Regions from separate parts of the Streptomyces sp. NPDC054866 genome, predicted to be linked through region 2. Evidence: predicted binding sites of a transcription regulator. Region 2 holds the regulator's gene; the other holds the start of a gene.

Region 1 (15,354 bases), on a different contig from region 2:
GCCCAGGCCGCATCTTCTGCACCGGTGCTCGCATTCTTGTTTTTCGTCTGCCCATGGGCCCGGGTGACGATCCGTCAACACACGCGCCCCCCGGTACGGCTCCAGACCCTTCCAGTGCCGGTGGGTGGCAGTCGTGCATCACATGCCTGGCCACCCGAAGGAGTGAACATCGGCGGGGAGTTGGGGAGCAAGTCCCGCCCCGGACCGAAAGTCTCGGCCACGGTGCGCCGGTTGGACGTCGACCGCAGGCTTTGGCAGGATGCGCCGCCACACGCCGCTGGAAGCGATCATTCCGACTGAAATCCGGCGTCTGACCTGCTGGTCCGGGCCAATCCTCGGCTTTCTGCGACCTCCGGATGACCTTGTGAAGGCCTCGTGCAGACTGGCCGAATGCGTATCGAACTCGCCACCGAGCCCGGAGACCCCGCACGCCCCAACGAGGACTATGCGGCGGTGATTCTTCCCGCGGCCGGACAGGGCGGATCGCTCGTCCTTCTGGATGGGGTGACTCCACCTGCCGGAGATGACGGCTGTCTGCATTCCGTCCCTTGGTTCACGGCGCGCCTCGGGGGCGCACTGGGGGAACTGTCCGTTTCACGACGGGATATGACGCTCTCTGAGATCCTCGCGGCGGCGATCGTGCGCACCGCGGAGGCCCATTGTCAAACCTGTGACCTTTCTCACCCGCGTACGCCTCAGGCGACCGTGATTCTGGTGCGTTGGGACGAGGACCAGGTCGAGCACCTCGTCCTGTCCGACTCCGCGCTCCTGATGGCGGGCCCCGACGGCCTGGTCACTCCGGTGCTCGACGAGCGCCTCGCGGAACTGCCGCCGAGGATCCGCGCGATGCGTGACGCGGTCCGCGCGCTGCCGCGCGGCTCCGCCGAGCGCGAGGAGGCGGGCCGCGCGTACGGCGCCGCCGTCGAGGCCCTGCGGAACGCGGAGGACGGCTTCTTCACCGCGGCCGCGGACCCGTCGGCGGCGGCTCGGGCCGTCACAGGCACCTGGCCGCGCGCCGAGGTGACGGCGGTGGCGGCCCTGACGGACGGGGTCGGCCGCTGGGTCGAGACGTTCCGGCAGGGCGACTGGGCCGAGTGCTTCGCGCTGCTGCGGAAGGACGGTCCGCAGCGCCTGGTGGACCGGGTAAGGGAGTTGGAGCGCGCGGACCCGGAGGGCGCGGAGTTCCCGCGGGGTAAGCGGCATGACGACGCGGCGGTGGTGTACGCGGAGTTCTGACGTGGCCGGGGGTGCGCCCCTCAAGGGGCGCGGGGAACTGCGCGACCAGCCACGACGCGGCCGCGGACGGAGACATGCCGCGCCCCGGCCCGAGCGGTGGGCCGGCCCCGTCAAGACTCCGGGGACTCGTTCAGCTGCCGCAGCAAGCGGGCAAGCTCCGCCACCTCCGCGCGATCCCACCCGGCCAGCTTCCGCACGTACCGCTCCCGACGGGCGGCCCGCACCGTGCGGAACCGTGTCGCGCCCTCCTTCGTGAGGTGGACCAGCCAGGCCCGCCCGTCGGCGGGGTCGGGCTCGCGGGCGACGAGCCCCAGTTCCTCCAGGGCGCGCAGCTGACGGCTCATCGTCGCCTTGCCGACGCCGATGTACGCGGCGAGGTCCGTGGCCCGCTGCGGGCCCGAGTCGTCGAGGCAGACCAGGAGTCCGTACGCGGCGGGCTCCAGGTCGGGGTGGACCTGACGCGCCATCTCGCCGGAGGAGGCCCGTGCCCGGCGCAGGAGCAGCGACAACTCACGCTCCAGGGAGAGGAACTCACGGTCGACCCCCCTGTTCACGTCGACTCCGCCCTCCCTGTCCACGTCGACTCCACCGTCGTTCCCGCCCTTGTGCACTTCAGCACCCATGGCACGCTTTCTTTCCGGATCATGAAAATTTTCCGCCCCGCACGGCGGAAGACATCCGCGTCGGCCCATCGCCGCAGCTCGCCCAGTATTTCGTAACGCCCCGGGGCATCACCCCGAGGCCACCGCCGCTGGAGTAGACCAACGGCAGAGACCGGACCCTCTTCCCAGCCTCGGGTCTACGTGCGTAGCGTCATGCGTGACATGTTCACACCAGGAACTGTCGACAGGTCCCCCCACGAGCTCCATCGAGCTCAACCGAGGCCTACGGAGGCACGCACATGCCCGTGCACAGACCCGGAACGCCCCGCCGCTCCCGCTGGTCAGCGGCCGGAATCCTGCTCTCAGTCCTCTCCGCCCTCTCCCTCCTCCTCACGCTGCCGGGCGCCGCACAGGCCGCCGGCGGCGATGACACACCGGCCCGCGGCTCCGCCCGCATGGGCCAGGGCGTCATCAAGCACGACGGGCAGGGCAGTCTGCCGCCCGGTGGCGACGCCGTACAGACCGAGGGCGTCGACGTCAGCAGCCATCAGGGCAACGTCGCCTGGTCGACGCTCTGGAACAGCGGCGTGAAGTGGTCCTACGTCAAGGCGACCGAGGGCACGTACTACAAGAACCCGTACTTCGCCCAGCAGTACAACGGTTCGTACAACGTAGGCATGATCCGCGGCGCCTACCACTTCGCGACGCCCGACACCACGAGCGGCGCCACCCAGGCCAACTACTTCGTGGACAACGGCGGCGGCTGGTCGCGCGACGGCAGGACGCTGCCGGGCGCGCTTGACATCGAGTGGAATCCGTACGGGGCGGCCTGCTTCGGCAAGTCCCAGTCGGCGATGGTCACCTGGATCCGTGACTTCCTGAACCAGTACAAGGCGCGCACCGGGCGGCACGCGGTGATCTACACGGCCACCAGCTGGTGGAAGCAGTGCACCGGCAACTACGGCGGCTTCGCGGTCAACAACCCGCTGTGGATCGCGCGTTACAACACCTCGCCGGGCGAGCTGCCCGCCGGATGGGGCTTCCACACCATGTGGCAGTACACCTCGACGGGCCCGACGGTCGGGGACCACAACAAGTTCAACGGCGCCCTGGACAGGGTGCAGGCACTCGCCAACGGCTGAGCACGCCCGGCGCGCGAGGGCCCGGCACCCTTTGCGGGGTCCCGGGCCCTCACTGACCGGCCGCCTCCGTCACGCGGCGGCCGGGATCCTCACCTCGGCCTCCGTCAGGGCCAGTTCGAGCACCTGACGGACGTCCGTCACCGGGTGCACGTCCAGCTTCTGCAGGATCTCCGCCGGGACGTCGTCCAGATCGGCCTCGTTCCGCTTCGGGATGATCACCGTGGTGATCCCTGCGCGGTGCGCGGCGAGCAGCTTCTGCTTGACGCCGCCGATCGGCAGCACCCGTCCGGTCAGCGAGACCTCGCCGGTCATGGCCACGTCCGTACGGACGAGACGGCCGCTGAGCAGCGACGCGAGGGCGGTCGTCATGGTGACGCCCGCGCTCGGCCCGTCCTTGGGCACCGCGCCCGCCGGGAAGTGGATGTGCACGCCGCGTTCCTTCAGGTCGGCGACGGGCAGCTCCAGTTCGGCGCCGCGCGAGCGCAGGAAGGAGAGCGCGATCTGCGCGGACTCCTTCATCACGTCGCCGAGCTGACCGGTCAGGGTCAGGCCCGCGGCGCCGGTCTCCGGATCGGCCAGCGACGCCTCGACGAACAGCACGTCGCCTCCCGCGCCGGTGACCGCGAGCCCGGTCGCCACGCCCGGCACCGCCGTGCGCCGCTCGGCCGGGTCCTGCGCCGACTCGGGCACGTGGTGCGGGCGCCCGATGAGCCCGCGCAGGTCCTCGTCCGTCACCGTGAACGGCAGCTCCCGCTCTCCCAGTTCGTGCTGGGCCGCGACCTTGCGGAGCAGCCGCGCCACGGACCGCTCCAGGTTCCGTACGCCCGCTTCCCGGGTGTACTCCCCCGCGAGCTTGCGCAGCGCGCTCTCGTCCAGGGTGACCTCGTCCGTCTCCAGACCGGCCCGCTCCAGCTGGCGCGGGAGCAGGTGGTCGCGGGCGATGACGACCTTCTCGTCCTCGGTGTAGCCGTCGAGCCTGACCAGCTCCATGCGGTCGAGCAGCGCCTCGGGGATGGATTCGAGGACGTTCGCCGTCGCCAGGAACACCACGTCGCTCAGGTCGAGCTCGACCTCCAGGTAGTGGTCGCGGAAGGTGTGGTTCTGCGCCGGGTCGAGGACTTCGAGGAGGGCGGCCGCCGGGTCGCCCCGGAAGTCGGAGCCCACCTTGTCGATCTCGTCGAGGAGCACGACGGGGTTCATGGACCCGGCCTCCTTGATGGCCCGCACGATCCGCCCCGGCAGCGCCCCGACGTACGTACGGCGGTGCCCGCGGATCTCCGCCTCGTCGCGTACGCCGCCGAGCGCGACCCGCACGAACTTGCGGCCCATGGCGTGCGCGACGGACTCGCCGAGGCTCGTCTTGCCGACGCCCGGAGGACCGACCAGGGCGAGGACCGCGCCGCCACGACGGCCGCCGACGACCCCGAGGCCGCGGTCGGCGCGTCGCTTGCGCACGGCGAGGTACTCGGTGATGCGCTCCTTCACGTCCTCGAGGCCCGCGTGCTCGGCGTCGAGGATGCTCTGGGCGCCCTTGATGTCGTACTCGTCTTCGGTCCGTTCGTTCCACGGGAGTTCGAGGACGGTGTCGAGCCAGGTCCTGATCCAGGAGCCCTCGGGCGACTGGTCGCTGGAACGTTCCAGCTTGTCGACCTCCTTGAGGGCGGCCTCCCGTACCTTCTCGGGGAGGTCCGCGGCCTCGACGCGGGTGCGGTAGTCGTCGGACTCCTCGGCTGCGTCCTTGCTGTCGCCGTTGATCTCGCGCAGTTCCTTGCGCACGGCGTCGAGCTGGCGGCGCAGCAGGAACTCGCGCTGCTGCTTGTCGACGCCTTCCTGGACGTCCTTGGCGATGGCCTCGGCGACGTCCTGCTCGGCGAGGTGCTCGCGCAGCTGCTCGGTGGCGAGCTTCAGGCGGGCGGCCGGGTCGTCGGTCTCCAGGAGCTCGATCTTCTGCTGGGTGGAGAGGAAGGGGGAGTATCCGGAGTTGTCGGCAAGGGCGGAGACGTCGTCGATCTGCGTGACGCGGTCGACGACCTGCCAGGCGCCGCGCTTCTTCAGCCAGCTGGTGGCGAGCGCCTTGTACTCCTTGACCAGCTCGGCGACCGCTCCCGGCAGGGGGTCGGGCACGGTCTCCTCGACCTTGACGCCCTCCACCCAGAGCGCGGCACCGGGCCCGGTCGTCCCGGCGCCGATCCGCACGCGGCCACGGCCACGGATGAGGGCGCCGGGGTCACCGTCGGAGAGGCGGCCGACCTGCTCGACGGTGCCGAGGACGCCGGTCGCGGCGTACGTGCCGTCGATGCGCGGAACAAGAAGGACCTGCGGCTTGCTGCTCCCGTTGGAGCGGGCGGCCGCTTGGGCGGCCTCCACCGCGGCTCGTACGTCGGCGTCGGACAGGTCGAACGGAACCACCATGCCGGGCAGGACGACCTCGTCGTCGAGCGGCAGCACGGGCAGGGTCAGCGGCGTGGACGCGTTTGACTGAGCAGACTCAGCAGACATGATCTCCCCTTCGGCATTCAAGTTGAGCTATGTGGACTCAATGCTCGTGAGTCCTTGAATGTTCCCCAAAGGGTGTTCGCTGTCAGCGATCACTTCGATACGAGGCGATCAGGCGAGCCGGCGCCACCGTCGCACCAGCGGCCACGTGGCGACGCCGATCGACAGGGCCAGCAGATGGCCCCAGTTCGTCATCGGGTCCTCGAACGCGATCAGATCCTCGATCAGCATGCCGCCGAACCCGGCGAGCACCAGCCACCGGAGCCACGGCCTGAAGAGGCCCGCCAGCGCGCCGACGCTCGCCGCGACACCGAAGCTGATGCCGTAGTCGAGGCGGTGCAAGGAGCTGTCCGGCAGATGGCCCGCGAGGACCGAGAGGCCGACCGGGACCTCGGTCGCGAGGGTGGCCACGACGTGGCCGAGCAGGAAGACGCCCGCGGTGCGCAGCGCCCCGATGCGGCGCTCCAGGGCCGTGAGGACCAGCAGGAAGCCGATCGCGTACGGCGACGCGATGCCGCCCGCGATCCACAGCGCGCTGGCCACCAGGACGAGGAGCGGCTCCTGGGTGAGGTGCGCGACGTCCGTGCTGGAGTGCTGGTGCAGCGTCGAGATGAGGGACGGGTCCGCGTACTGCGTCAGGAGCGATGTCGCGGTCAGCACGGCCGCGTAGCCGAACGTGAAGGGCGTGCCCGTGGGGGTCGGGAGCAGGCGCCAGAGGCGCGGGCGCCGTCCGGGTGCGGCCGTCGCCTCGGGGGCGGTCACCTCAGGGGCTCGGGACCGTTGCCGGGGGATGCCGTCCAGGCCGGGCGGGGCTGTCTCCTCGGGTGCCGTGGGGGCAGCCGACACGCTCAGGTTCAAGGTGGGACGCTCCTTCCGTCATGTCCACCCTTTGCCGATCTTTCCGGCACTGTCTATGACCCGCGCCACGTGAGACACGAATCACAGCAACCTGCCCGCTCGTGTTCGCGTCCGCCCCGAGCCGCACGGGCGCCGGTCATACGCTGGCGGCCATGCACACCCACACCACCGCCCCCGTCGTCATCGACCGGCGTGAGGGGCCGTACGGCGAAGTCGTACTGCGGCGCCATGGTGCGCTTCTGCAGATCATCGCCAACGGCTGTTTCCTCATGGACACTTCGGACGGCCGCTCGGAGCGGCTGCTCGTCGACGCGGCGTACGACGCCCTCGACGATCCCCGGGAGCCCGCGCTGCTCATCGGCGGCCTGGGCGTCGGCTTCTCCCTCGCCCACGCGGCGGCCGACCCGCGCTGGGGCCGCATCACGGTCGTGGAGCGCGAGCAGGCCATCATCGACTGGCACCGCTCAGGTGCGGACGCCCCGCTGGCCGGGCTCTCCGGCACCGCGCTCGCCGATCCGCGCACGGAGATCCTGCACACAGACCTCGTGGCGCACCTTTCCGGCGCCGACGCCCCTGACGGCACCCCGAAAACGTACGACGCGCTCTGTCTGGACATCGACAACGGCCCGGACTGGACGGTGACGGAGGACAACAACTCCCTCTATTCTCCGGCCGGTCTGGCGGCCTGTCAGGCTCGCCTCAACCCCGGCGGAGTGCTCGCCGTGTGGTCCGCCCAGCCCTCGTCCGCTTTCGACTTCGCTCTACGGAATGCCGGGTTCCAGTCGGTACGGACGGAAGAGATCCCCGTTGCCCGAGGCGTACCCGACGTGGTTCATCTCGGCGTCAGGGCTGCGTAGCCGAGGTGCCTTCGCGACCCGTACCCTGCTGACCGAACACAAGCGATCAGTGTCAGGGGCGGGCGATGGAGCAGACACACACCTCCCACAACGGTGCGACGGCGGCGATGCCAGGCGCCCAGCGCCGGGTTCTGGTGGTCGAGGACGACCCGACGATCGTCGACGCCATCGCCGCCCGGCTACGCGCCGAGGGTTTCGTAGTGCAAACGGCGGGCGACGGCCCGTCCGCGGTCGACACCGCGCAGGCTTGGCAGCCCGATCTGCTGATCCTGGACATCATGCTGCCGGGCTTCGACGGGCTTGAAGTGTGCCGTCGGGTGCAGGCCCAGCGGCCGGTGCCGGTCCTCATGCTGACGGCGCGCGACGACGAGACGGACATGCTGGTCGGGCTCGGCGTCGGCGCCGACGACTACATGACCAAGCCGTTCTCCATGCGGGAGCTCGCGGCCCGCGTGCACGTCCTGCTGCGCAGGGTCGAGCGGGCCGCCCTTGCCGCGACCACCCCGCGCAGCGGGATCCTGCGGCTCGGCGAGCTGGAGATCGACCACGCCCAGCGGCGGGTCAGGGTCCGCAGCGAGGACGTCCATCTGACGCCGACGGAGTTCGACCTGCTCGTCTGCCTGGCCAACACGCCGCGCGCGGTGCTCTCGCGCGAGCAGCTGCTCGCCGAGGTGTGGGACTGGGCGGACGCGTCGGGCACCCGGACCGTCGACAGCCACATCAAGGCCCTGCGCCGGAAGATCGGCGCCGAGCGGATCCGTACGGTGCACGGCGTCGGGTACGCCCTGGAGACCCCGACCCCCTGAGGTGAGCCGTCCGATGACAGGTCCCTTCGGCGGGCTGCGGCCGTTCTCCATCAAGACCAAGCTCGGCACGCTGGTGGTCGTCTCGGTCTTCATCACCACGGGTCTGCTGATGGTGGCGATGAAGACGGAGACGGAGCTGCGCTTCATCACCGTCTTCTCCGTGATCGCCACGCTGCTGATCACGCAGTTCGTGGCGCACAGCCTCACCGCTCCCCTGGACGAGATGAACTCCGTGGCGCGCGCCGTCTCGCACGGCGACTACACGCGCCGGGTGCGCGGCGCCGACCGCCGTGACGAGCTGGGCGACGTGGCCACCACGATCAACCGCATGGCGGACGACCTGGAAGCCCAGGACCAGCAGCGCAAGGAGCTGGTCGCCAACGTCTCGCACGAACTGCGCACCCCCATCGCGGGCCTGCGCGCGGTCCTGGAGAACGTCGTCGACGGAGTCTCCGCCGCCGACCCGGAGACCATGCGTACGGCCCTGAAGCAGACGGAGCGGCTCGGGCGGCTCGTGGAGACCCTGCTCGACCTGTCCCGCCTGGACAACGGCGTCGTACCGCTGAAGGCCCGCCGCTTCGAGGTGTGGCCCTACCTGTCGGGCGTCCTCAAGGAGGCCAACATGGTGGCCTCCGCGCGTGCGGGCATCGCGTCGGGCTCCGGCAGCCACACGCGCACGGACGTGCATCTGCATCTGGACGTCACGCCGCCCGAGCTGACCGCGCACGCGGACGCCGAGCGCCTGCACCAGGTCGTGGCCAACCTCATCGACAACGCGGTCAAGCACAGCCCGCCGCACGGCCGCGTCACCGTGCGCGCCCGGCGCGGCCTCTACCCCGAGTCCCTGGACCTGGAGGTCCTCGACGAGGGCCCCGGCATCCCCAAGTCGGAGTGGCACCGGGTCTTCGAGCGCTTCAACCGCGGCAGCCACGCCAACACGCCTCCGTCGGGCCCCGGCAGCGACGGCGGCACCGGGCTCGGGCTCGCCATCGCGCGCTGGGCGGTCGATCTGCACGGCGGTCACATCGGTGTGGCCGAATCCCCTCGTGGCTGCCGGATCCAGGTCACTCTTCCGGGCCTGCCCGAACTGAGAAGTTGACGTAGGGTTCGAAACGGAAGCGATTCGCGGGCGCATCGGAAGCGCGCCCGGGTGACGCCACCGCGTTGGGCACGGCCCGCGCGGCCATCCGGCGATCCGGAACCTCGCTTGTTTCCCGCCATTTACGTCACCGAAACCCCCCATCCAATGTGACTTACGCGACGGATGACGGGGCCGGTCTGCACCTGACGGCGATGGAGGCGTAGCCTTAATTCCCGCTGTCCATCACCTTGTGAAGCGGAAGAGGGCGGTTACCGCCGTGTCGTCACAGTCCCCCAGTAGCTCGAGCATCTCGACCGACCAAGACGGTCAGGGCAAGGACCCTGCTGCTGCCTTCGGTCCCAATGAGTGGCTCGTCGACGAGATCTATCAGCAGTACCTCCAGGACCCGAACTCGGTCGACCGAGCCTGGTGGGACTTCTTCGCCGACTACAAGCCGGGAGCGGGCGCCTCACCTGCCGCTGCCCCGGCCAAGCCGGCGGGTGACGCAGCCGCGGGGGCTGCGGACACCACGTCCCCCGCAGCTCCCGCCGCACCCGCAGCCACTCCGGCCGCACCCGCGAAGCCCGCCGCGTCCGCCGCGCCCGCAGCTCCGGCTGCGAAGCCCGCGGCCGCCGCTCCGGCCCCCGCCGCGAAGCCCGCAGCCGCGAAGCCCGCCGCCAAGGCGGAGCCCGCGGCCCCTGCTGAATCGGCCCCGGCAGGACCCGAGTACGTGACGCTGCGCGGCCCCGCCGCCGCAGTTGCGAAGAACATGAACGCCTCCGTGGAGGTCCCGACGGCGACGTCGGTCCGCGCGGTCCCGGTGAAGCTGCTCTTCGACAACCGCATCGTCATCAACAACCACCTCAAGCGCGCCCGCGGCGGGAAGATCTCCTTCACGCACCTCATCGGGTACGCGATGGTGCAGGCCATCAAGGCCATGCCGTCGATGAACTACTCCTTCGTGCAGAAGGACGGCAAGCCGACGCTGGTCAAGCCGGAGCACGTGAACTTCGGCCTCGCCATCGACCTCGTGAAGCCGAACGGCGACCGCCAGCTGGTCGTCGCGGGCATCAAGAAGGCCGAGACGCTGAACTTCTTCGAGTTCTGGCAGGCCTACGAGGACATCGTCCGCCGCGCACGCGACGGCAAGCTCGGCATGGACGACTTCACCGGCGTCACGGTCTCGCTGACCAACCCCGGCGGCCTCGGCACCGTCCACTCGGTCCCCCGCCTGATGCCCGGACAGTCGGTCATCATGGGCGTCGGCTCGATGGACTACCCCGCGGAGTTCCAGGGCACCTCCCAGGACACCCTGAACAAGCTCGGCATCTCGAAGGTCATGACGCTCACGTCGACCTACGACCACCGGGTGATCCAGGGCGCCGCCTCCGGCGAGTTCCTGCGCATCGTCGCGAACCTGCTGCTCGGCGAGAACGACTTCTACGACGAGATCTTCAAGGCGCTGCGGATCCCGTACGAGCCGGTCCGCTGGCTCAAGGACATCGACGCCTCGCACGACGACGACGTCACGAAGGCCGCCCGCGTCTTCGAGCTGATCCACTCCTACCGCGTCCGCGGCCACGTCATGGCCGACACGGACCCGCTGGAGTACAAGCAGCGCAAGCACCCCGACCTGGACATCACCGAGCACGGCCTCACCCTGTGGGACCTTGAGCGTGAGTTCGCGGTCGGCGGCTTCGCCGGCAAGTCGATGATGAAGCTGCGCGACGTCCTCGGCGTGCTGCGCGACTCGTACTGCCGCACCACCGGCATCGAGTTCATGCACATCCAGGACCCGAAGCAGCGCAAGTGGCTCCAGGACCGCATCGAACGCACCCACGCCACGAAGCCCGAGCGCGAGGAGCAGCTGCGCATCCTGCGCAGGCTGAACGCCGCCGAGGCCTTCGAGACGTTCCTTCAGACGAAGTACGTCGGCCAGAAGCGCTTCTCCCTGGAGGGCGGCGAGTCCGTCATCCCGCTGCTCGACGCCGTCATCGACAGCGCCGCCGAGTCGCGCCTGGACGAGGTCGTCATCGGCATGGCCCACCGCGGCCGCCTGAACGTCCTCGCGAACATCGTGGGCAAGTCGTACGCCCAGATCTTCCGCGAGTTCGAGGGCAACATGGACCCCAAGTCCATGCACGGCTCCGGCGACGTGAAGTACCACCTGGGCGCCGAGGGCACCTTCACCGGCCTGGACGGCGAGCAGATCAAGGTCTCGCTCGCGGCGAACCCCTCCCACCTGGAGACGGTCGACCCGGTCATCGAGGGCATCACCCGCGCCAAGCAGGACATCATCAACAAGGGCGGCACGGACTTCACGGTCCTGCCGGTCGCCCTGCACGGCGACGCGGCCTTCGCGGGCCAGGGTGTGGTCGCCGAGACGCTGAACATGTCGCAGCTGCGCGGTTACCGCACGGGCGGCACGGTCCACATCGTCATCAACAACCAGGTCGGCTTCACCGCCGCCCCGGAGTCGTCGCGCTCCTCCATGTACGCCACGGACGTGGCCCGCATGATCGAGGCGCCGATCTTCCACGTGAACGGCGACGACCCCGAGGCCGTCGTCCGCATCGCGCGGCTCGCGTTCGAGTTCCGTCAGGCGTTCAACAAGGACGTCGTGATCGACCTCATCTGCTACCGCCGCCGCGGTCACAACGAGTCGGACAACCCGGCGTTCACGCAGCCGCTGATGTACGACCTGATCGACAAGAAGCGCTCGGTGCGCAAGCTCTACACCGAGTCCCTCATCGGTCGCGGCGACATCACCCTGGAAGAGGCCGAGCAGGCCCTCCAGGACTTCCAGGGCCAGCTGGAGAAGGTCTTCACGGAGGTCCGCGAGGCCATCTCGCAGCCCGCCGAGGCCGAAGTCCCGGCCCCCGAGGCCGAGTTCCCGGTGAACGTCGACACGTCGATCACCCAGGAAGTCGTCAAGCGGATCGCCGAGTCCCAGGTCAACATCCCCGACCGGGTCACCGTCCACCCGCGTCTGCTGCCGCAGTTGCAGCGCCGCGCGTCGATGGTCGAGGAAGACACCATCGACTGGGGCATGGGCGAGACCCTCGCCATCGGCTCGCTGCTCCTGGAGGGCACGCCGGTCCGTCTTTCGGGCCAGGACTCGCGCCGTGGCACGTTCGGTCAGCGCCACGCGGTCCTCATCGACCGCGAGACGGGCGAGGACTTCACGCCGCTCCTGTACCTCTCCGAGGACCAGGCCCGCTACAACGTCTACGACTCGCTGCTCTCCGAGTACGCGGTGATGGGCTTCGAGTACGGCTACTCGCTGGCCCGCCCCGAGTCCCTCGTCATGTGGGAAGCGCAGTTCGGTGACTTCGTCAACGGCGCGCAGACGGTGGTGGACGAGTACATCTCGGCCGCCGAGCAGAAGTGGAACCAGCACTCCGGCGTCACGCTGCTGCTGCCGCACGGCTACGAGGGCCAGGGCCCGGACCACTCGTCCGCCCGCATCGAGCGCTTCCTCCAGCTGTGCGCGCAGAACAACATGACGGTCGCGATGCCGACCCTGCCGTCGAACTACTTCCACCTCCTGCGGTGGCAGGTGCACAACCCGCACCACAAGCCGCTGGTGGTCTTCACCCCGAAGTCGATGCTGCGCCTCAAGGCGGCGGCCTCGAAGACGGAGGAGTTCACGACGGGTGGCTTCCGCCCGGTCATCGGCGACGAGACGGTCGAGGCGTCGGCGGTCCGCAAGGTCGTCTTCTGCGCCGGCAAGCTGTACTACGACCTCGAAGCCGAGCGGAAGAAGCGCGGCGACACGGGCACCGCGATCATCCGTATCGAGCGTCTGTACCCGCTGCCGGGTGCCGAGCTCCAGGCGGAGATCGCCAAGTACCCGAACGCCGAGAAGTACCTGTGGGCGCAGGAGGAGCCGGCGAACCAGGGGGCGTGGCCCTTCATCGCCCTGAACCTCATCGACCACCTGGACCTGGCGGTCGGCGCGGACATCCCGCACGGCGAGCGCCTGCGCCGCATCTCGCGGCCGCACGGCTCGTCCCCGGCGGTCGGCTCGAAGAAGCGCCACGAGCAGGAGCAGGAACAGCTGCTCCGCGAGGTCTTCGAGGCGTAGGCCTGAGCGGTCTTTACGAAGGTTCTGTACGCAGGTGGGTCCGGTCCCGAGTGCTTGTCACCCGGGGCCGGGCCCACCGGCGTATCGGCTTATCCTGAATGTCCTGAGCACATCGCTCGTCAGTCGTCGTTCCTGAATCGCGGAGCCTGTCTTGTACTTCACCGACCGTGGCATCGAGGAGCTGGAGAAGCGGCGCGGCGAGGAGGAAGTCACCTTCGAGTGGCTCGCCGAGCAGCTCCGCACCTTCGTGGACCTCAACCCGGACTTCGAGGTCCCGGTCGAGCGCCTGGCGACCTGGCTGGCCCGTCTGGACGACGAGGACGAGGACGAGTAGGCAGCGAGACGTGGTCGGCGCCCGCACCCTGTCGTAGGCAAGACCCAGGGCGCCTCGGGGGGCCTTCTCAGCCCCACCCGGATCCGGTGTCGGCCGCCCGCACCCTGTCGTACGCAAGACCCAGGGCGCCATGCACCAGCAGGAGCGCTCCCGCCACGGCCCAGCCCCCGCTGCGCCGCCGCACGGCCCACGCCGTGAGCGGCAGCCCCGCGGCCATCTGCGCCACGGCCAGCGCGCGGGCCCGGGGTCCGCGCAGCCAGGGCCCGAAGGGTCCCCGCTCGACCACGTCGAGCTCCGCCCGCACCGCGTCCCGCCACCCGGACCACTCCACCTCCCGGACCCCCGGCACCACGCGTGCCACCGCGCGCAGCCGGTCCGCGGGTTCGCCGGGGCCGAGGCCGGACGGGAGCGCCACTCCTGCCCGCGCGAGGACGGCGAGCAGGCCCAGCAGTCGTGCGCGTGCGTCGGACTCCGTGTCGGGGCGCCCCAGGGCCTCCAGGGCTTGCATGTCCAGGACGGGGTCGAGGCCGAGGCGTGCGCCGAAGGTACGCAGGGCCTCGTCCTCGCCGACGGGCGTCCCGTTCGCCAGCCACACGTACTCGACGGTGCGCCGGAAGCCCGCGGCGAGGGTGCAGCCGGAGCGGTCGGAGTCCCACCACAACGCGAGCACCGGCCAGGTCGACCCGACGGCGAGCGCGGTGGCCCAGCCGGTGAGCACCCGGTCCACCGGCTCGTCACCGTGCGCCCAGGGCTTGCCTTCGGGTACGAGGACGCTCCACTCGCGGCCCGCAGGGGCGAGCAGCAGCTGTTCGCGCAACAGGCGGGCGGAGGGCTCGACCGCGTCGGGTTCGGCCCGGCAGAGCAGCAGCGCACCGGCGGCGGTGTGCTCGAAAGCTTCGGACGACATGGCCCCACGCTAGGTCAAATCGCCATATTTAGCGCAGAGGAGCGAGGGCGTCTTGACTTTCCGTGACCGCGATATATCGTGTATCTCAGAGACGCGATATGGCGCGTTGCCGTCCGGGCTTCCGAGCCCTCCCGCCCACAGCAGCCCAGCCCGCCGAGGAGGTCAGCCCGATGTCAGAGTGGTCCGTCGCCGAGCCCCAGAAACTCACGTTCGACGCCCCCGTGAAGACCCTCCATGTGCGCGTCGTCAACGGAACAGTGAACGTCGTGGGCACCGACGAAGTTTCCGCCCGGCTCGAGGTCTCCGAGATCGAGGGGCCGCCCCTGACCGTCACGCAGGCCGACGGCATCCTGACCGTCGCGTATGACGACCTGCCCTGGAAGGGCTTCCTCAAGTGGCTCGACCGCAAGGGTTGGCGCCGCAGTGCCGTGATCTCACTTGCCGTCCCCGCGGGCACCCGTGTCGAGGTGGGCGTGGTCGGGGCGGGCGCCGTGGTCTCGGGGATCGAGGGGACCACGGAGGTCAAGGGCGTCACCGGCGACACGACCCTCGTCGGCCTCTCGGGCCGGGTCCGCGCCGACACGGTCTCGGGCAGCCTGGAGGCGCAGGGCATCACCGGCGACCTGCGGTTCAACTCCGTCTCTGGCGATCTGACCGTCTTCGAGGGCGCGGGCTCCTCCGTTCGGGCCGATTCGGTGAGCGGCTCGATGATCGTGGATCTCGACCCGGCGAGCACTCTGACCGACATCGGCCTGACGAGCGTGTCCGGGGAGATCGCGATAAGGCTGCCCCACCCGACGGACGCGGACGTCGAGGCGAACACCGCGAGCGGAGCGGTGTCCAACGCGTTCGAGGATCTGCGGGTCAGCGGCCAGTGGGGGGCGAAGAAGATCACCGGCCGCCTGGGTTCGGGCAGCGGAAAGCTGAAGGCGACGACGGTGACGGGGT
Region 2 (15,354 bases):
CACCGTGCTGGAAGGCGCGACCAGAATCAACGCGGCCATAGAAATCGCCACAACTGAGTGCCAGAGCGAGATCCTTACGGTCCAACCCGGCGGAGGACGCAGCGAAGCCATCCTCACCGAGGCCGTAAAGCGCAGCCAAGGCATCATCGACCGTGGCATCAGGATGCGCACGCTGTACCAACACACGGCCCGGCACAGCCAGGGCACCATCGCCTATGCCGAGCATATGAAGCAGGGCAAGGTGGAGGTGCGCACTCTCGAAGAGCTAATTGAACGTCTGATGATTTTCGATCGCACGGTGGCCTACATACCGGCACGGGACGACCGTCAAGCGGCCTTGGAACTACGGCATCCCGGAATTGTCGAGTATCTGGCGAACGTCTTCGAGCAACTCTGGCAACGCGCTGCCCCCCTGCTCGAAGAGACCCCCTACGCCCCACCGACCGACGGCATCACGGGCGTCCAGCGCTCCATAGCCAGGCTCCTCATCGAAGGCCACGTCGACGAGGCGATCGCCCGCCGCCTCGGCATGAACGTCCGCACCTGCCGCTCCCACATCGCCAAGATCGCCGCGGCCCTTGGCAGCGGCAGCCGCGCTCAACTCGGTTATCTGATCGCCCAGTCCGGCATCCTGGACAAGGATCACTGAAGTCGGCGAGGGAGGTCGATCTGGCAACAGAGCCTCATGCCCACCAGGCCCCCGCCCACAAACCAATCCCGCCGTGAAGCGACTACCTCTGCTTAGAATCGCGTCGCTTCAACCACACGGGAGGGGGCACAGCGTGGCCGTCGAGCACATACCGCACGGCGTCGAGCAACTCTGCGAACCAGGTTCGGCCATGTACCTCCGCGCGCTGAACGAAGGCCGGATCCGAAGGGAAGACGCCGAACAAGCGCCCTGCCTCATCGACTTCGGCCTGCTCCATCCCGGAGTCAACGACATGCGGTGGTTGCATCCCACTGCCCCTGGCGCCGCCCTCCCCCGCCTCCTCCGCACCATCGAGGACCGCATCGCGGACCAGCGCCGACGGGAGGAACGCCTCACCGCGGCGTTCGAGCCACTCATGGCTCTCGACTCCCGGCTGACCCCTGAGTCCGACGATCCCGCGATCACGGTCCTCGACGGCCTCGAACGCATCAGTACGGCCATCGACCGGGCCGCGTCCGACGCCACGCAAGAGTTCCTCACCGTCCAGCCCGGCGGCGTCGGCCCTCCGGAGACCTTGGCGGACACCTTCGCCCGCGACCAGGCCCTGCTCAGCCGCGGCTGCCGCATGCGAACTCTCTACCAGTACACGGCCCGCCGCCCCCTCCCCTCTCTCGCCTACTTCGAGCGCCTCGAAGGCGACGCCGAAGCCCGCATCCTCGACGAGGTCACAGAGCGCCTGTTCGTCTTCGACCGAACCGTGGCCTTCATCCCCGCGAGCAAGGACCGCAGCCTCGCACTCGAAATACGCCACCCCGCCGTGGTCGACCACCTCGCCACCGCCTTCGACCGCCTGTGGCGCCTGGCCACTCCCATGCGGTCCCAGCCCGCACCCCAACCCGCCGAAAGCGGTATCACTGCCCGCCAACGCGCCATCGCCGCCCTCCTCGTCGAAGGCCACACCGACTCCGAGATAGCCACCCGCCTGGGCATGAACGTCCGCACCGCGCGGATCCACATCGCCAAGCTCGCCGCCAGCATCGGCAGCCACAGCCGAGCTCAACTCGGCTACCTCATCGGGCAGTCAGGAATTCTCGATCAGGAACTCCAGGAGTCGGCATCTCAACCAGGGAGCGACGGGGAAGCATGACCAGAGGGCACTGCGCGCACGAACCCGATGATCTGTGCAAGGCAGGAATGGATCTGTACGCCCGCGCCCTGCGCGAAGGCCGCATCCGTCCCCAAGCCGTCGCCCTCGCCCCCTGCCTTGTCGACCTCGGCTTCCTGCGTCCTGACGCCGACAACCCGCAGTGGCTACGTCCCGTCTCCCCTGCCGTCGTCCTCCCTCAGCTTCTCCTGGACATCGAGGTCGGCGTCGCCCAGCAACATCTTCACAAAGCGCAATTGGCTCTCGAATTCGGTCAGCTGATGTCGCTGTCTCCCAGCGGGGCCCCGGACTTGAGTGGCTCCGGGATCACCGTGCTGGAGGGAAGGGCACGCATTGACGCGGCCATCGGCCGAACAACCACCGCCACCAACCACGAGATCCGCATCATCCAACCGGGGGGAAAGCGGCTACCGGGAAACCTGGCCGCCTCTCGTCCCGTTGAACAGGGGTTTCTCAGGCGTGGCGGTCGTATGCGTACGCTCTATCAACACACGACCCGCCACTCACTGGCGACTCTCGCCCACTACGAGCAACTGCAGGGCGAGGCCGAGGTGCGCACTCTGGACGAACTTCCCCAGCGCCTCTTTCTCTTCGACCGGCACGTGGCAATGATCCCAGCGCGGGAGGCCAGAGACGTAGCCATCGAGCTACGCCATCCGGCAGTTGTCGCCCATCTCGGCGCATACTTTGAAGTCTTGTGGCACAAGGCGACTCCCATGTACCCAGTGCTTGCCCCGCTGCCCGCGCGGGACGGCATCACCACCCGCCAACGCGCCATCGCCGCCCTCCTCATCGAAGGCCACACCGACTCCGAGATAGCCACCCGCCTCGGCATGAACGTCCGCACCGCCCGAGTCCACATAGCCAAACTCGCCACCACCGTCGGCAGCCGCAGCAGGGCTCAACTCGGCTACCGCATCGGCCAGTCCGGGATCCTGGACGCCGAGAACTGAGCCAGCCGGCCCACCCCAAGCCCCCCTATGTCTGATTTCAGGCCGGTTTACTCCCGCCTCAGTGAGCTGCACTGCAACAAGATGACGCTGGCGGCACACCCCCACCCGCACCAAAGTTGATGTCGGCGGAGCAAGCTCACGACCGGGGGCGGAACCCTTGCGTCTTCGGCGTCATATTTCCCAGGGGGGGAAATGAAGAACAGCTGTTTTGTGAACCGAATAATGGCCACCAAAGCCGCGAAGGGTGCTGTCGTGGCGGCGTTGGCAGCCACTGCCATCGGCCTTACGGCCCCTATGTCCAGCGCCTCCAACGAGCGCTCGTGGACTGACGGTTGCCGGGGATACTGGTACTCAACCGCCGGTCACGGGTACTGCAAGAAGGCAAACACGTGGTACTCGAATGGCTGGTACACGAGCTACAACTGCAGCAGCGAAATTGACACGCAGCACTACGACAGGCTGCGCAACGGTTACAGGGGCAAGTACGACACCCACGAGTGCACGTTCAGCATCAGCAGCACTGACGTACACCACTAGCTCGCCTTGTTGTCCTAGTTCAGCTCGTTCAGCTCACCTAGTTCACCGGCGCTGCGGTGGGCCCGCCGTTCCGTTCTGGCGGGCCCACCCCGCAATTTGGGAATCCAATCTATGACCACTCACCCCGTCGCCCGGCTGACAGCCCTCACGCAGGGATACGGCAGCCGGCGCATCATCGAGGGTCTCGACCTGTCCATCCAGGCAGGTGTCACCGGACTGCTAGGGCCCAACGGAGCAGGCAAAACCACCCTGTTCCGTACCCTCGCCACGATCGCGCCGCCCCAGAGCGGGGGGCTTGAGCTCTTCGGCGAGCCCGTCACCTGTGAACGGGATGTCCGGCAGGTCCGTCCTCGAATCGGTTATCTCCCGCAGGACTTCGGCTTCTACCCGGCCTTCTCCGTCACCGATTTCGTCCGCTACTGCGCCTGGCTGCGTGAGGTGCCGTCCAAGGAGGCCGAGGCCGCGACCGACGAGGCGTTGGCTGCTGTCGGGCTGGCCGACCGGGGCCGTGACCGGATGAAGTCTCTTTCCGGTGGCATGCTCCGTCGCGCCGGGATCGCCGCCGCCATCGTCGGTTCTCCCTCCTTGCTCCTCCTCGACGAACCCACCGTCGGCCTCGACCCTGCCCAGCGCCTCGACTTCCGTGATCTCATTCGTTCCCTCGCCCGCGCCGGGGCTGCCATCGTTCTCAGTACGCACCTGGTGGAAGACGTAGGCGCTGCTTGCGACTCCGTCCTTGTACTCAGCGACGGACGAGTGGTCCACAGCGGGACCCCACAGCAACTGGCAGAGCTCTCCGCACCGACAGCTCCGGGGGACAGTCCGCTGGAGCGCGGCTACATGACGGTTCTGGGCAGTCGCAGGGGCAGTCGCGGAAGCAGCCGCGGAGGTAGCCGCGGGTCGACCGAGGAAGCCGCATGCTGAACGCATACCGCATCGAGCTGCGCCGCTCGCCCCTGCTCACCGCCTTCCCCGTGATGATCGCCGTGGACCTGCTGGTGCTCTTCGGGCGGTCCCGGTACTGGATCGGCGTGTGGCCCGAGGCGAGCGTGGCGGCACAGATCGTCACGCTCTTCCTGGGGCCCGTACTCGCCGGTGTTTCCGCCTGGCAGGCCGGACGTTCCTCCCGGGCGGGCATGCCCGAGTTCCTTCTCGCGGCCGCCCGGCCCGGCTGGCAGATCGAGGCCGCGAGGCTGGCCGCCACCCTCACGCTCGGATTCCTCGCGTACGGGATCGGGTGCCTCACCGCCGCAGCCGTCTCGCTCGGCGACGCGGGACCGGGGTTCCTATGGCCGTCCTATCTGCTCCTCGGCGCCTCGACCCTGATCATTTTCGCGTCCGTGGGACATCTGGCCGGCCGCTGGTGGCCCTCGGCGGGATTCACACCCATCGTGTGCGCCCTGGGCTGCTTCATCAGCATGTTGGCCCTGCCGTTCAAGTTCAACGTCCTCGCGGGGCCGCCGGACACCCACATGAATCCGCTGCCGGTCGCCCTTCGTCTCCTGTGCGCTCTCGCTCTCGCGGTGCTGGCGGTGACGGCACCGCCGCTGAAGAGGAAGGCCGAGCGCCAGACGCCCCGCCGGAAATCGCCACGGCATGTACGCGGCATTGCCGTCGGGTCGGTGGTCTGTTCCTTCACCGCTCTGGCCGCGACCCCAGCCGCCGGCGAACTGCGCGTGGAGCGTCCGGCCTCGGCGACCACGCCGCTGTGCGATCGTGCCGACGACAGCGCCCCGCGGGTGTGCGTCTGGCCCGAGCACCGGAAGTATCTGCCGGAGCTGACGCGGATGGCTCAGCGCCTCGACCAGACCAATCATTCCTGGATCAAGACACCCGCCGTGTTCTACGAGTTCGGGCTCCGGCGGACCGACCTGGGAGACCGGGGATTCGACATCGCCGAAGGGCACGTACGCACCGCGGCGATTGCCATGGCCGACCAGGTGTTCACTGAGTCGTTCGGCGACTGCAGCCCGCCCGAGGACGAACGCCGTGCGTGGCAGTCCATGGACAACATCGCACTATGGCTTGAATACCAGGCCGTGGGACAGGACCCGGCCGTCGCCGACGAGGGACTCCATATGGAAGGAGTCGACACCGCCCAGCGCGAGGCGACCAAGGCTGCGCGGATGCCGTCGGCCGAGCAGCAGAAGTGGGTCGAGCAGGAGCGCAGCCAGGTACTTCGTGAGAGCTCGTGGTGCAAGCCTGATGAATGGCACTGATCTGCTCCGCTATGCGAGAGTCCACCGGGCTACAGCCGTCGTCACCGGCACCGCGGTTGTAGCCCTTCTGTCAGCGTTGTTCGGTGGTACCAACATCGCGCTTCCCTCCATCGGCAGCGGCGGAGTCACCACGGGCGTGCCATACCGGCAAGAGCTTCCGCTCCTGTCGGCTGTCTTTCTCTCTGCCGCCCTCGACGGAGCCATGTCGGCACACGACGCGCTGGGGGCATCCGCGATGCACCGCCTTCGCGCTGTTTACTGCACTGCGCTCACGTTGACGGTTTGCGCCTTCTCGTTCGGCGCGGAGGCCCTCGCCAACGGGCCGGAATCCGGGACCGTCTTCGTCCGGTCCCTCTTGATCTGGCTGGGCCTGGCCCTGCTGTCCGCCGCCGTACTGGGGCAGCAACTCGGCTGGGCCATCCCGCTGACCTCGGTCCTCTTTCTCGTCTGGTACCCGAACAACTGGTGGGATTGGACGGCCAACCCGCCTACTGACCTCTTCAGCTGGGCTGTTGCCGCTGTCGCTCTGAGCCTCGGAGTTACCGCGATCGCGGCAACTCCCTGGCGACGGAAGGCCTTCCTCCACAGAGCGGCGAGGCCCCTCTCCCAAGAGGACTGATCGCCCCCTAGGCGGCGTCGGCAGTGGCCCAGCTTCGGAGCAGTGCCTCCCGCTCCGATGCCCGGGGTGAACCGCCCTCGTGTGCGCGGCCCCACTCCGCCATCCTCGCCAGCGTCGTGTTCATCGTTGCCGCGCCGTCCGTCAGACGGGTCAGGAGCTCGCGCGAAAGGTCGTACTCCGTCCGGGAGTAGCCGGCGGCCGTAGCGGCGATGTATGCCGCCAGCTCGGTCTCGCCCGACGGCGATTGGAGACGTACCGTCATCAGCGGTGCCTCGTCCGCGCCACCAAGGCCCACGGTGAGGGCCAGGTCCACCAGCGTGACCACCTGCCGCTTCAGGGTCTTGAGCGCTACGACGCCCTGCCCCTTCAGCGACTTCACCGGGGCGTCCTCGACCGTCAAGGCCCGCACCTCGTCCCACGGGTAGAACGCCGACTGCTTGTCGCCCAGGGCCACCACGCCCTCCGGAGTCAGGCGCACCCCCGCCGCCAAACCTGACGGCTTCGCGCCCACGTACACATCGCCCTCGGCGATCCAGAACAGTCCCACCATGGCCATGGCGACCCCACCCCCGCTTTCCCCAGCAGAAACGAAAAGGGGCCGGGAGGTCCTGCCTCCCGGCCCCTACGCCCACATATTAGTGAGCGCTACTGCGCTACTGCTCCGTCGTCCGCTTCGGACGCCACACCACCAGCGCGCTCGCCTGCTGCACATCCTGGTACGGGACCAGGTCCCGGCGGTACGACGCGTGGACCGCCGCCTCGCGCTGCTGCATCGCTGCGGCCGCGCCCTCCACGGCGCTGGACAGCTCGACCACCCTCGCCTGAAGCGCCGCGACCTGGTTCTCCAGCTCGATGATGCGCTTGATGCCTGCGAGGTTGATGCCTTCTTCCTGCGACAACTGCTGCACCGTGCGCAGCAGTTCGATGTCGCGGGCCGAATAGCGCCGGCCACGGCCCGCCGTGCGGTCCGGGGAGACCAGGCCGAGGCGGTCGTACTGGCGCAGGGTCTGCGGGTGGAGGCCCGAAAGCTGGGCGGCCACTGAGATGACGTAGACCGGCGTCTCGTCTGTCAGTTGGTACGCCCGCCCAAAATTGGACTGTCGACGACGGCCGTCCATCTCATGCTCCCTTCGCGGCCTGGAACAGTTCTGCCCGCGGATCGTCGTCCGCAGTCGCCTCGCGGTACGTCTCCAGGGCTTCCTTCGCCGCGTCGGAGAGTTCGGTCGGAACCGATACCTCCACCGTCACCAGCAAGTCGCCCCGCGAACCGTCCTTGCGGACCGCGCCCTTGCCCCGCGCCCGCATCGTACGACCGTTGGGGGTGCCCGGAGGCAGCTTCAGGGTGACCGGCGGGCCGCCCAGGGTGGGGACCTTCACCTCGCCACCCAGTGCCGCCTCTGCGAACGTCACCGGAACCGTCACCGTCAGGTTGTCGCCCTTGCGGCCGAAGACCGGGTGGGTGTCGACGTGCACGACCACGTACAAGTCGCCCGCCGGGCCGCCCCGTTCACCGGGGCCGCCCTTGCCTCGCAGGCGGATGCGCTGGCCGTCCGATACGCCCGCGGGGATCCGCACCTGCATCGTGCGCGACGACTTCGCCCTGCCCGAGCCCTTGCAGACCTCGCACGGGTCCTGGGCGATGAGCCCGCGGCCCTTGCAGTCCACGCAGGGGTCGGTCAACGAGAATCCGCCGCCTCCTCCCCGCGAGACCTGGCCCGTGCCGACGCAGGTCGGGCACACGCGCGGTGTGCCGTTCTTGTCGCCGGTGCCGGAACAGGCCTTGCAGGGAGCCTGGGAGGACATCCGGAGCGGGACCGTCGCCCCGTCCACCGCCTCCGTGAAGCTCAGCGTGACCTCGGACTCGATGTCCTGGCCGCGCCGGGGCTGCGTACGCGTGCCCGCGCCGCCCGCACCCGTGCCGCCTCGGTTGAACAGGCCCCCGAAGACGTCACCCAGACCGCCCCCGAAGCCGCCGCCGGCGCCGCCCGCTCCACCGCCCGGGGCGCCGCCTCCGAAGAGGTCGCCCAGGTCGAAGTTGAACGAACCGCCGCCGCCCGCGCCTCCGGGACCGGCTCTGAAGCCGCCGTTGCCGAAGAGAGCACGCGCTTCGTCGTACTCCTTGCGCTTCTTGGGGTCACCGAGGATGTCGTTCGCCTCGGAGATCTCCTTGAAGCGCTCCTCCGCCTTGACGTTTCCCTTGTTGGCGTCCGGGTGGTTCTCGCGTGCGAGTTTCCGGTACGCCTTCTTGATCTCGGCTTCGGTGGCGTCCTTGGGGACGCCGAGGACCTTGTAGTAGTCCTTCTCGATGAAGTCCTTGGTGCTCATCCCCGACGTCCCTCCTCTCGCTTCACAACAGCTCCGTCATGTCAGCCCTCGTCCGGGCCGCCACCGGTCTCCTTGTCCTCCGCCGCGTCGGCGGAGTCCGTGGACGTGGCGGTCTCGGCCTCGCCCTTGACCGTCTGCGCGCCCGGCTGCGGCTCGGCCACGGCCACCCGCGCGGGGCGGATGGTGCGCTCGCCGATGCGGTACCCCGGCTGCAGGATCGCGACGCACGTCGTCTCGGTGACGTCGGGCGCGTACGAGTGCATCAGTGCCTCGTGGATCGTCGGGTCGAAGGGCTCGCCCTCCTTGCCGAACTGCTGGAGGCCCATCTTGGCGACGACCGTCTCAAGGGCCTCCGCGACCGACTTGAAGCCGCCGACCAGCTCACCGTGTTCACGGGCGCGGCCGATGTCGTCGAGGGTCGGGAGGAGCTCGGACAGGAGGTTCGCCGCGGCGATCTCCTTGACCGTGACCTTGTCCCGCTCCACACGGCGGCGGTAGTTCTGATACTCGGCCTGGAGCCGCTGGAGGTCCGCCGTGCGCTCGCCGAGCGCCGTACGCACCTGGTCCAGCTGGGCGATCAGGCCCACGTCCTGAGCCGACTGAGCCGACTGAGTCTGCTGACTCGCATTGCTTGCGTCCCCGGCCGGGGCCGCCGGGCCCTCCTCGGTGGAGGGCTCGGCGGCCTGCGGCGCCGCGTCATCAGGGGTGGCGCCGGAGGGGACGTCGGGCTTCTCGGCGTTCTCGCCGAAGCCCGGAGTCTCCTCGGTCATGCGGCGCCGCCCTTCGTGTCGTTCGGCTTCTCGTCGTCGACGATCTCGGCGTCGACCACGTCGTCGTCCTTGGACATGTTCGGAGCCTCGCCGCCCTCGGCACCCGGGGCAGCGCCCTCGGCGCCGGCGGCCTGCGCGTCCGCGTACATGGCCTGGCCGAGCTTCTGCGAGACGGCCGCGACCTTCTCGGTGGCCGTGCGGATCTCCGCCGTGTCGTCGCCCTTGAGCTTCTCCTTCAGCTCTTCGACGGCCGACTCGACCTCGGTCTTCACGTCACCGGGGACCTTGTCCGCGTTGTCGGTGAGGAACTTCTCCGTCTGGTAGACGAGCTGCTCGCCCTGGTTGCGGGACTCGGCGGCCTCGCGGCGCTTGTGGTCCTCGTCCGCGTACTGCTCGGCCTCCTGGCGCATGCGGTCGACCTCGTCCTTCGGCAGCGAGGAGCCGCCGGTGACGGTCATCTTCTGCTCCTTGCCGGTGCCGAGGTCCTTGGCCGTCACGTGCATGATGCCGTTGGCGTCGATGTCGAAGGCGACCTCGATCTGCGGGACACCGCGCGGGGCCGGCGGCAGGCCCGTGAGCTCGAACATTCCGAGCTTCTTGTTGTACGCCGCGATCTCGCGCTCGCCCTGGTAGACCTGGATCTGGACGGACGGCTGGTTGTCCTCGGCCGTCGTGAAGATCTCGGAGCGCTTGGTCGGGATCGTGGTGTTGCGCTCGATGAGCTTGGTCATGATCCCTCCCTTGGTCTCGATACCGAGGGACAGCGGGGTGACGTCGAGGAGCAGGACGTCCTTGACCTCGCCCTTGAGGACACCGGCCTGGAGGGCGGCGCCGATGGCGACGACCTCGTCGGGGTTCACACCCTTGTTGGCGTCCTGGCCGCCGGTCAGCTCCTTGACGAGCTCCGCGACGGCGGGCATACGGGTCGAGCCACCGACGAGAACGACGTGGTCGATCTCGGAGAGCTGGATGCCCGCGTCCTTGATGACGTTGTGGAACGGCGTCTTGCAGCGCTCCAGAAGGTCGGACGTGAGCTGCTGGAACTGGGCGCGCGTGAGCTTCTCGTCCAGGTGCAGCGGGCCCTCGGCGGACGCCGTGATGTACGGGAGGTTGATCGTGGTCTCCGTGGAGGAGGACAGCTCGATCTTGGCCTTCTCGGCCGCCTCGCGCAGGCGCTGGAGCGCCATCTTGTCCTTGGAGAGGTCCACGCCGTGGCCGTTGTTGAACTGCTTGACCAGGTAGTCGACGACGCGCTGGTCCCAGTCGTCACCACCGAGGTGGTTGTCGCCGTTCGTGGCCTTCACCTCGACGACGCCGTCGCCGATCTCCAGGAGGGACACGTCGAAGGTGCCGCCACCGAGGTCGAAGACGAGGATCGTCTGGTCGTCCTTGTCGAGGCCGTACGCCAGAGCGGCGGCCGTCGGCTCGTTGACGATGCGCAGGACGTTCAGGCCCGCGATCTCGCCGGCCTCCTTGGTGGCCTGGCGCTCCGAGTCGTTGAAGTACGCCGGGACGGTGATGACCGCGTCGGCCACCTTCTCGCCCAGGTACGACTCCGCGTCGCGCTTCAGCTTCTGCAGGATGAACGCCGAGATCTGCTGGGGGTTGAACCCCTTGTCGTCGATGTCCACCTTCCAGTCAGTGCCCATGTGGCGCTTGACCGAACGGATGGTCCTGTCGACGTTCGTGACCGCCTGGCGCTTGGCGACCTCGCCGACAAGCACCTCGCCGTTCTTCGCGAAGGCGACGACGGACGGCGTGGTCCTGGCGCCCTCGGCGTTGGTGATGACGGTGGGCTCGCCGCCTTCAAGAACGCTGACGACAGAGTTAGTCGTGCCCAGGTCGATGCCGACCGCACGTGCCATTTCGGTTCCTCCAGATGTAACTCTTGAGTGGATCTGACTCAACAATGCATGACCGCTGCGCCGGCGTCAACAGAGCTGAGTCTTGGGGGCTCAACTCTTATCCCGCGCTTACGCGCAACCCGGGCCCCGCCGGGTAGCCGTCTGCGGGTCCGCCGTGGCTGGTCGCGCAGTTCCCCGCGCCCCTTCGGGGCGCCCCCGGCAGCCGCGACTCGGCAAGGGTTGCCTGAGCGACGCAGATCACCGCCTCGCTGGCTACAGTGCGGCTGAGTAAGTGGGTAGTCTCAGACGGACTGCATAAGTTACCGCTTAGTAATAGTTCGCCTCGCAGGCCCGAGGAGCCCCCAAATGCAACTCGCCGCGATCATCGTGTCGCTGGTCCTAATCGCGGTCGGCGTCGCGCTGTTCGGCCGTGCCATCGTGCAGATCTACCAGTTCATGCGGCTCGGCCAGTCCGTCCCGGCAGGCACCCGCACCGATCAGCCCGTGCAGCGCACCGTCACCGTGGCCAAGGAGTTCCTCGGCCACACCCGTATGAACCGCTGGGGCGTCGTCGGCGTCGCGCACTGGTTCGTGGCGGTGGGCTTCTTCTCGCTGCTCCTGACCATCGTCAACGCCTTCGGCCAGCTCTTCAAGGCCGACTGGATGCTGCCGATCATCGGCGAGTGGGCGCCGTACAACATCTTCGTCGAGTTCATCGGCACGATGACGGTGCTCGGCATCCTGACGCTGATCGTCATCCGGCAGCTGAGCAACCCCGACAAGCCGGGCCGCAAGTCCCGGTTCGCGGGCTCCAAGAAGGGCCAGGCGTACTTCGTCGAGGCCGTCATCCTCATCGTCGGCGTCTGCATCTTCACGCTGCACGCCCTTGAGGGTGCCCAGCACCACGTGGACAGCTACGAGGCGTCGTTCTTCATCTCGTACCCGTTCGTCTCGTGGTTCGGCGGCATGGACCTCTCCACGCTGCAGAACCTCACGTACTTCTTCGCCATGGTGAAGATCGCGACGTCCTTCATCTGGATGATCACCGTCGCGCTCAACACGAACATGGGCGTCGCCTGGCACCGCTTCCTCGCCTTCCCGAACATCTGGTTCAAGCGCGACGCGGACGGCTCCACGACGCTCGGCGAGCTCCAGCCCATGACGTCCGGCGGCAAGCCGATCGACTGGGAGGACCCGGCCGAGGACGCCGTCTTCGGTGTCAGCCAGGTCGAGCAGTTCTCCTGGAAGGGCCTCCTCGACTTCAGTACGTGCACCGAGTGCGGCCGCTGCCAGTCGCAGTGCCCCGCCTGGAACACCGGCAAGCCGCTCTCCCCGAAGCTCCTGATCATGTCGCTGCGCGACCACGCGCACGCCAAGGCCCCGTACCTCCTCGCGGGCGGCGGCAAGGACATGGAGGGCAACGAGAAGGCCACCGAGGAGCAGCTGAAGGACGTACCGGCGGCGGCGATCGCGGAGGCCGAGCGGCCCCTCATCGGCACCGCCGAGGAGAACGGCGTCATCGACCCCGACGTCCTGTGGTCCTGCACCAGCTGCGGCGCCTGCGTCGAGCAGTGCCCGGTGGACATCGAGCACATCGACCACATCGTCGACATGCGCCGCTACCAGGTGATGATCGAGAGCGCGTTCCCCTCCGAGGCCGGGACGATGCTCAAGAACCTGGAGAAGAAGGGCAACCCCTGGGGTCTCGCCAAGAAGCAGCGCCTCGAGTGGCTCAAGGAGCTCGACTTCGAGGTGCCGGTCGTCGGCAAGGACATCGAGGACCTCACCGAGGTCGAGTACCTCTACTGGGTCGGCTGCGCGGGCGCGTTGGAAGACCGCGCGAAGAAGACCACCAAGGCCTTCGCGGAGCTGCTCCACATGGCGGGCGTCAAGTTCGCGATCATGGGCGGCGACGAGAAGTGCACCGGTGACTCCGCCCGCCGCCTGGGCAACGAGCCGCTGTTCCAGCAGCTCGGCCAGGAGAACGTGATGGCGCTGAACATGGCGTTCGGCGAGGAGCTCGACGACGACGGCAAGGTCACGCCCGAGTCGGCCAAGCCGAAGACCGCGAAGAAGATCGTCGCGACCTGCCCGCACTGCCTCAACACCCTCGGCAACGAGTACCCGCAGCTCGGCGGCGACTACGAGGTCATCCACCACACGCAGCTGCTCCAGCACCTCATCGACGAGGGCAAGCTGATCCCGGTGACGCCCGTCGAGGGCCTCATCACCTACCACGACCCGTGCTACCTGGGCCGGCACAACAAGATCTACACGCCCCCGCGCGAGATCATGTCCGCCGTCCCCGGCCTCCGCCAGCAGGAGATGCACCGCCACAAGGAGCGCGGCTTCTGCTGCGGCGCCGGTGGCGCGCGGATGTGGATGGAGGAGCGGATCGGCAAGCGCATCAACACGGAGCGGGTCGACGAGGCGCTCAGCCTCAACCCCGACATCGTGTCGACCGCCTGCCCGTTCTGCCTGGTGATGCTCACCGACTCCGTCAACGGCAAGAAGAACGACGGCAAGGCCCAGGAGTCCCTCCAGGTCGTGGACGTCGCGCAGCTCCTTCTCGACTCCGTGAAGACCCCGGTGGACCCCGCCGGTGAGTCAGAGACCGCGGACGAGCCGGAGCCCGAGCCGGTGAAGTAGCCACTCCCGCACCGCCTTCAGGCCGGTTCCGCCCTCCGGGGCGGGACCGGCCTTTCGTGTGGAGCGGGAGGGGGGCATCATGTGCTGGTTGTTGTCGGGTGGGGCGGTCGGGGCGGGTGATGGGCATGCGGAGTGCCGGGATACGTGACATGCGTGGCGTCAGACGTGGCGGTGTCGTGGGTACGGCTCTCGCCGTCAGCTGCGCGCTGCTGCTCGCCGGATGCGGCGGCGGCAACGACGAGGCGGCCAAGCCCGACGCACGGCACCGGCCCGTCAGCATGACGGGCAAGGGCACTCCCCAGGAGCCCGTCCCCCGCGGCAAGGGCAGCAAGGTCGAGGACGACTTCAACGGTGACAGCGCCCCCGACCTCGTACTCGACGACCTCGTGCACAGCGGCCACGGCGACGACGCGGGCATCGGTGTCGTCTACGGGTCGAAGAACGGACTGCGGCCCGGGGCGCGGCAGTTGCTGAGTGCGCAGGCCAACGGGGCGCGTACGAAGGGTGAGTTGCCCGCGGCCTTCGAGTCGGAGGCCTCCTGCGACCTCGACAAGGACGGGTTCACCGATCTGCTGGTCTCCACCGACCCGCCCTACGACGGCGTCGGCCAGCCGCCCGTGCCGCTTCAGATCCTCTTCGGCTCGGCCCGGGGCCTGACGGGCAAGGCCGTGAAGGTGCAGGTGCCCAAGCAGTCCCGCATCGGCAACGACTGGTCCGACCAGCCGGTGTGCGGGGACTTCGACGGCGACGGCGCGAGCGACCTCGTCCTGCACGCGAGCGGCGCCCGGCTCACCTTCCTGCGCGGCCCCTTCAAGCGGACCGGCGCCCCGCGCGCCGCGGGCAAGCCGCTGCCGGCGCCCGGCAACGACCTCGTCACCGGCAAGGCCACGGACGTCGACCGCGACGGCTACGACGACCTCCTCGTCCGCAAGGCCGCGAACGCGTCCGGTGCCGCCGCCGGCGCCCTCGTCCTGGGCGGCCCGAAGGGCCCCGCCGAGACCGGGGTGCTCTTCCCCGCGGGCACGGACACCGCGTTCGGGCGCTTCGGCAAGGGCAGGGCGGCGACCGACGCGGCCATCGCGGGCCCGAACGGAGTCGCCCTGCGCTACGACGTGCCCGGCACCCTGCGCTCCACGCTGGAGGCGAAGAACGCGGCCGTGAACGCGGGTGACTTCGACGGGGACGGCCTGAGCGAGCTCGTCCTGAGCGGGGGCGGCGGGAGTGGCGGCGGCGCTGGGGAGGTGCGGGTCTTCCGGGGGCGGGCTGCGGGGCTCGGCGCGAACGCCACGGCCACCGTCGTCCCCTCCGCGAAGGGCACCACGCAGGTGGTCGCTGTCGCGGACTTCGACGGGGACAAGCGGGCCGATCTCATCCTGCGGACGTATCAGGGAGACGGCGAGGACACCGTGGGGGTCTATCGCGGGGCAGAGGCGGACCTTGTCGCGCGTAAGCCTCAACTGACGTTCTCCACGCGGGAGTTCCTCGCCCTGGGGGACGGGGCGTAGGGGTTCCGCCCACGGGCCGCCCCTGGTTCACCTGAACGTCACCTCATCGCCCCCGTCGCACAACCATTCGTACGCCCCGCAAGTCACACCCCCGGAAGTATTTCCCCACTCCCGGGAGT

What was found. Region 2 encodes HspR, which represses chaperone genes until heat shock. Its sites were predicted from a motif close to TTGAGNNNNNNNNNCTCAA; they were not measured.
Region 1: the regulator HspR is predicted to act here: its motif matches at 5,502-5,520, upstream of lon (endopeptidase La).

What each region holds. Positions count from the first base shown of each region.
Region 1 covers NZ_JBSGZA010000003.1:997,073-1,012,426, reverse strand. The annotation lists gene ACWGI2_RS20010 (nitrate- and nitrite sensing domain-containing protein) at 1-34, opposite strand, end outside; gene ACWGI2_RS20005 (protein phosphatase 2C domain-containing protein) at 391-1,236, shown strand; gene ACWGI2_RS20000 (MarR family winged helix-turn-helix transcriptional regulator) at 1,347-1,859, opposite strand; gene ACWGI2_RS19995 (lysozyme) at 2,138-2,980, shown strand; gene lon (endopeptidase La) at 3,050-5,479, opposite strand; gene ACWGI2_RS19985 (rhomboid-like protein) at 5,588-6,334, opposite strand; gene ACWGI2_RS19980 (spermidine synthase) at 6,487-7,191, shown strand; gene ACWGI2_RS19975 (response regulator transcription factor) at 7,257-7,997, shown strand; gene ACWGI2_RS19970 (HAMP domain-containing sensor histidine kinase) at 8,011-9,096, shown strand; gene ACWGI2_RS19965 (multifunctional oxoglutarate decarboxylase/oxoglutarate dehydrogenase thiamine pyrophosphate-binding subunit/dihydrolipoyllysine-residue succinyltransferase subunit) at 9,356-13,165, shown strand; gene ACWGI2_RS19960 (DUF6104 family protein) at 13,317-13,499, shown strand; gene ACWGI2_RS19955 (hypothetical protein) at 13,567-14,406, opposite strand; gene ACWGI2_RS19950 (DUF4097 family beta strand repeat-containing protein) at 14,577-15,354, shown strand, end outside.
Region 2 covers NZ_JBSGZA010000005.1:251,484-266,837, forward strand. The annotation lists gene ACWGI2_RS26025 (helix-turn-helix transcriptional regulator) at 1-649, shown strand, start outside; gene ACWGI2_RS26030 (LuxR C-terminal-related transcriptional regulator) at 840-1,796, shown strand; gene ACWGI2_RS26035 (helix-turn-helix transcriptional regulator) at 1,793-2,767, shown strand; gene ACWGI2_RS26040 (ATP-binding cassette domain-containing protein) at 3,416-4,228, shown strand; gene ACWGI2_RS26045 (DUF7224 domain-containing protein) at 4,222-5,523, shown strand; gene ACWGI2_RS26050 (hypothetical protein) at 5,510-6,142, shown strand; gene ACWGI2_RS26055 (hypothetical protein) at 6,150-6,698, opposite strand; gene ACWGI2_RS26060 (heat shock protein transcriptional repressor HspR) at 6,796-7,260, opposite strand; gene dnaJ (molecular chaperone DnaJ) at 7,262-8,467, opposite strand; gene grpE (nucleotide exchange factor GrpE) at 8,509-9,237, opposite strand; gene dnaK (molecular chaperone DnaK) at 9,234-11,102, opposite strand; gene ACWGI2_RS26080 ((Fe-S)-binding protein) at 11,448-13,730, shown strand; gene ACWGI2_RS26085 (FG-GAP repeat domain-containing protein) at 13,880-15,235, shown strand.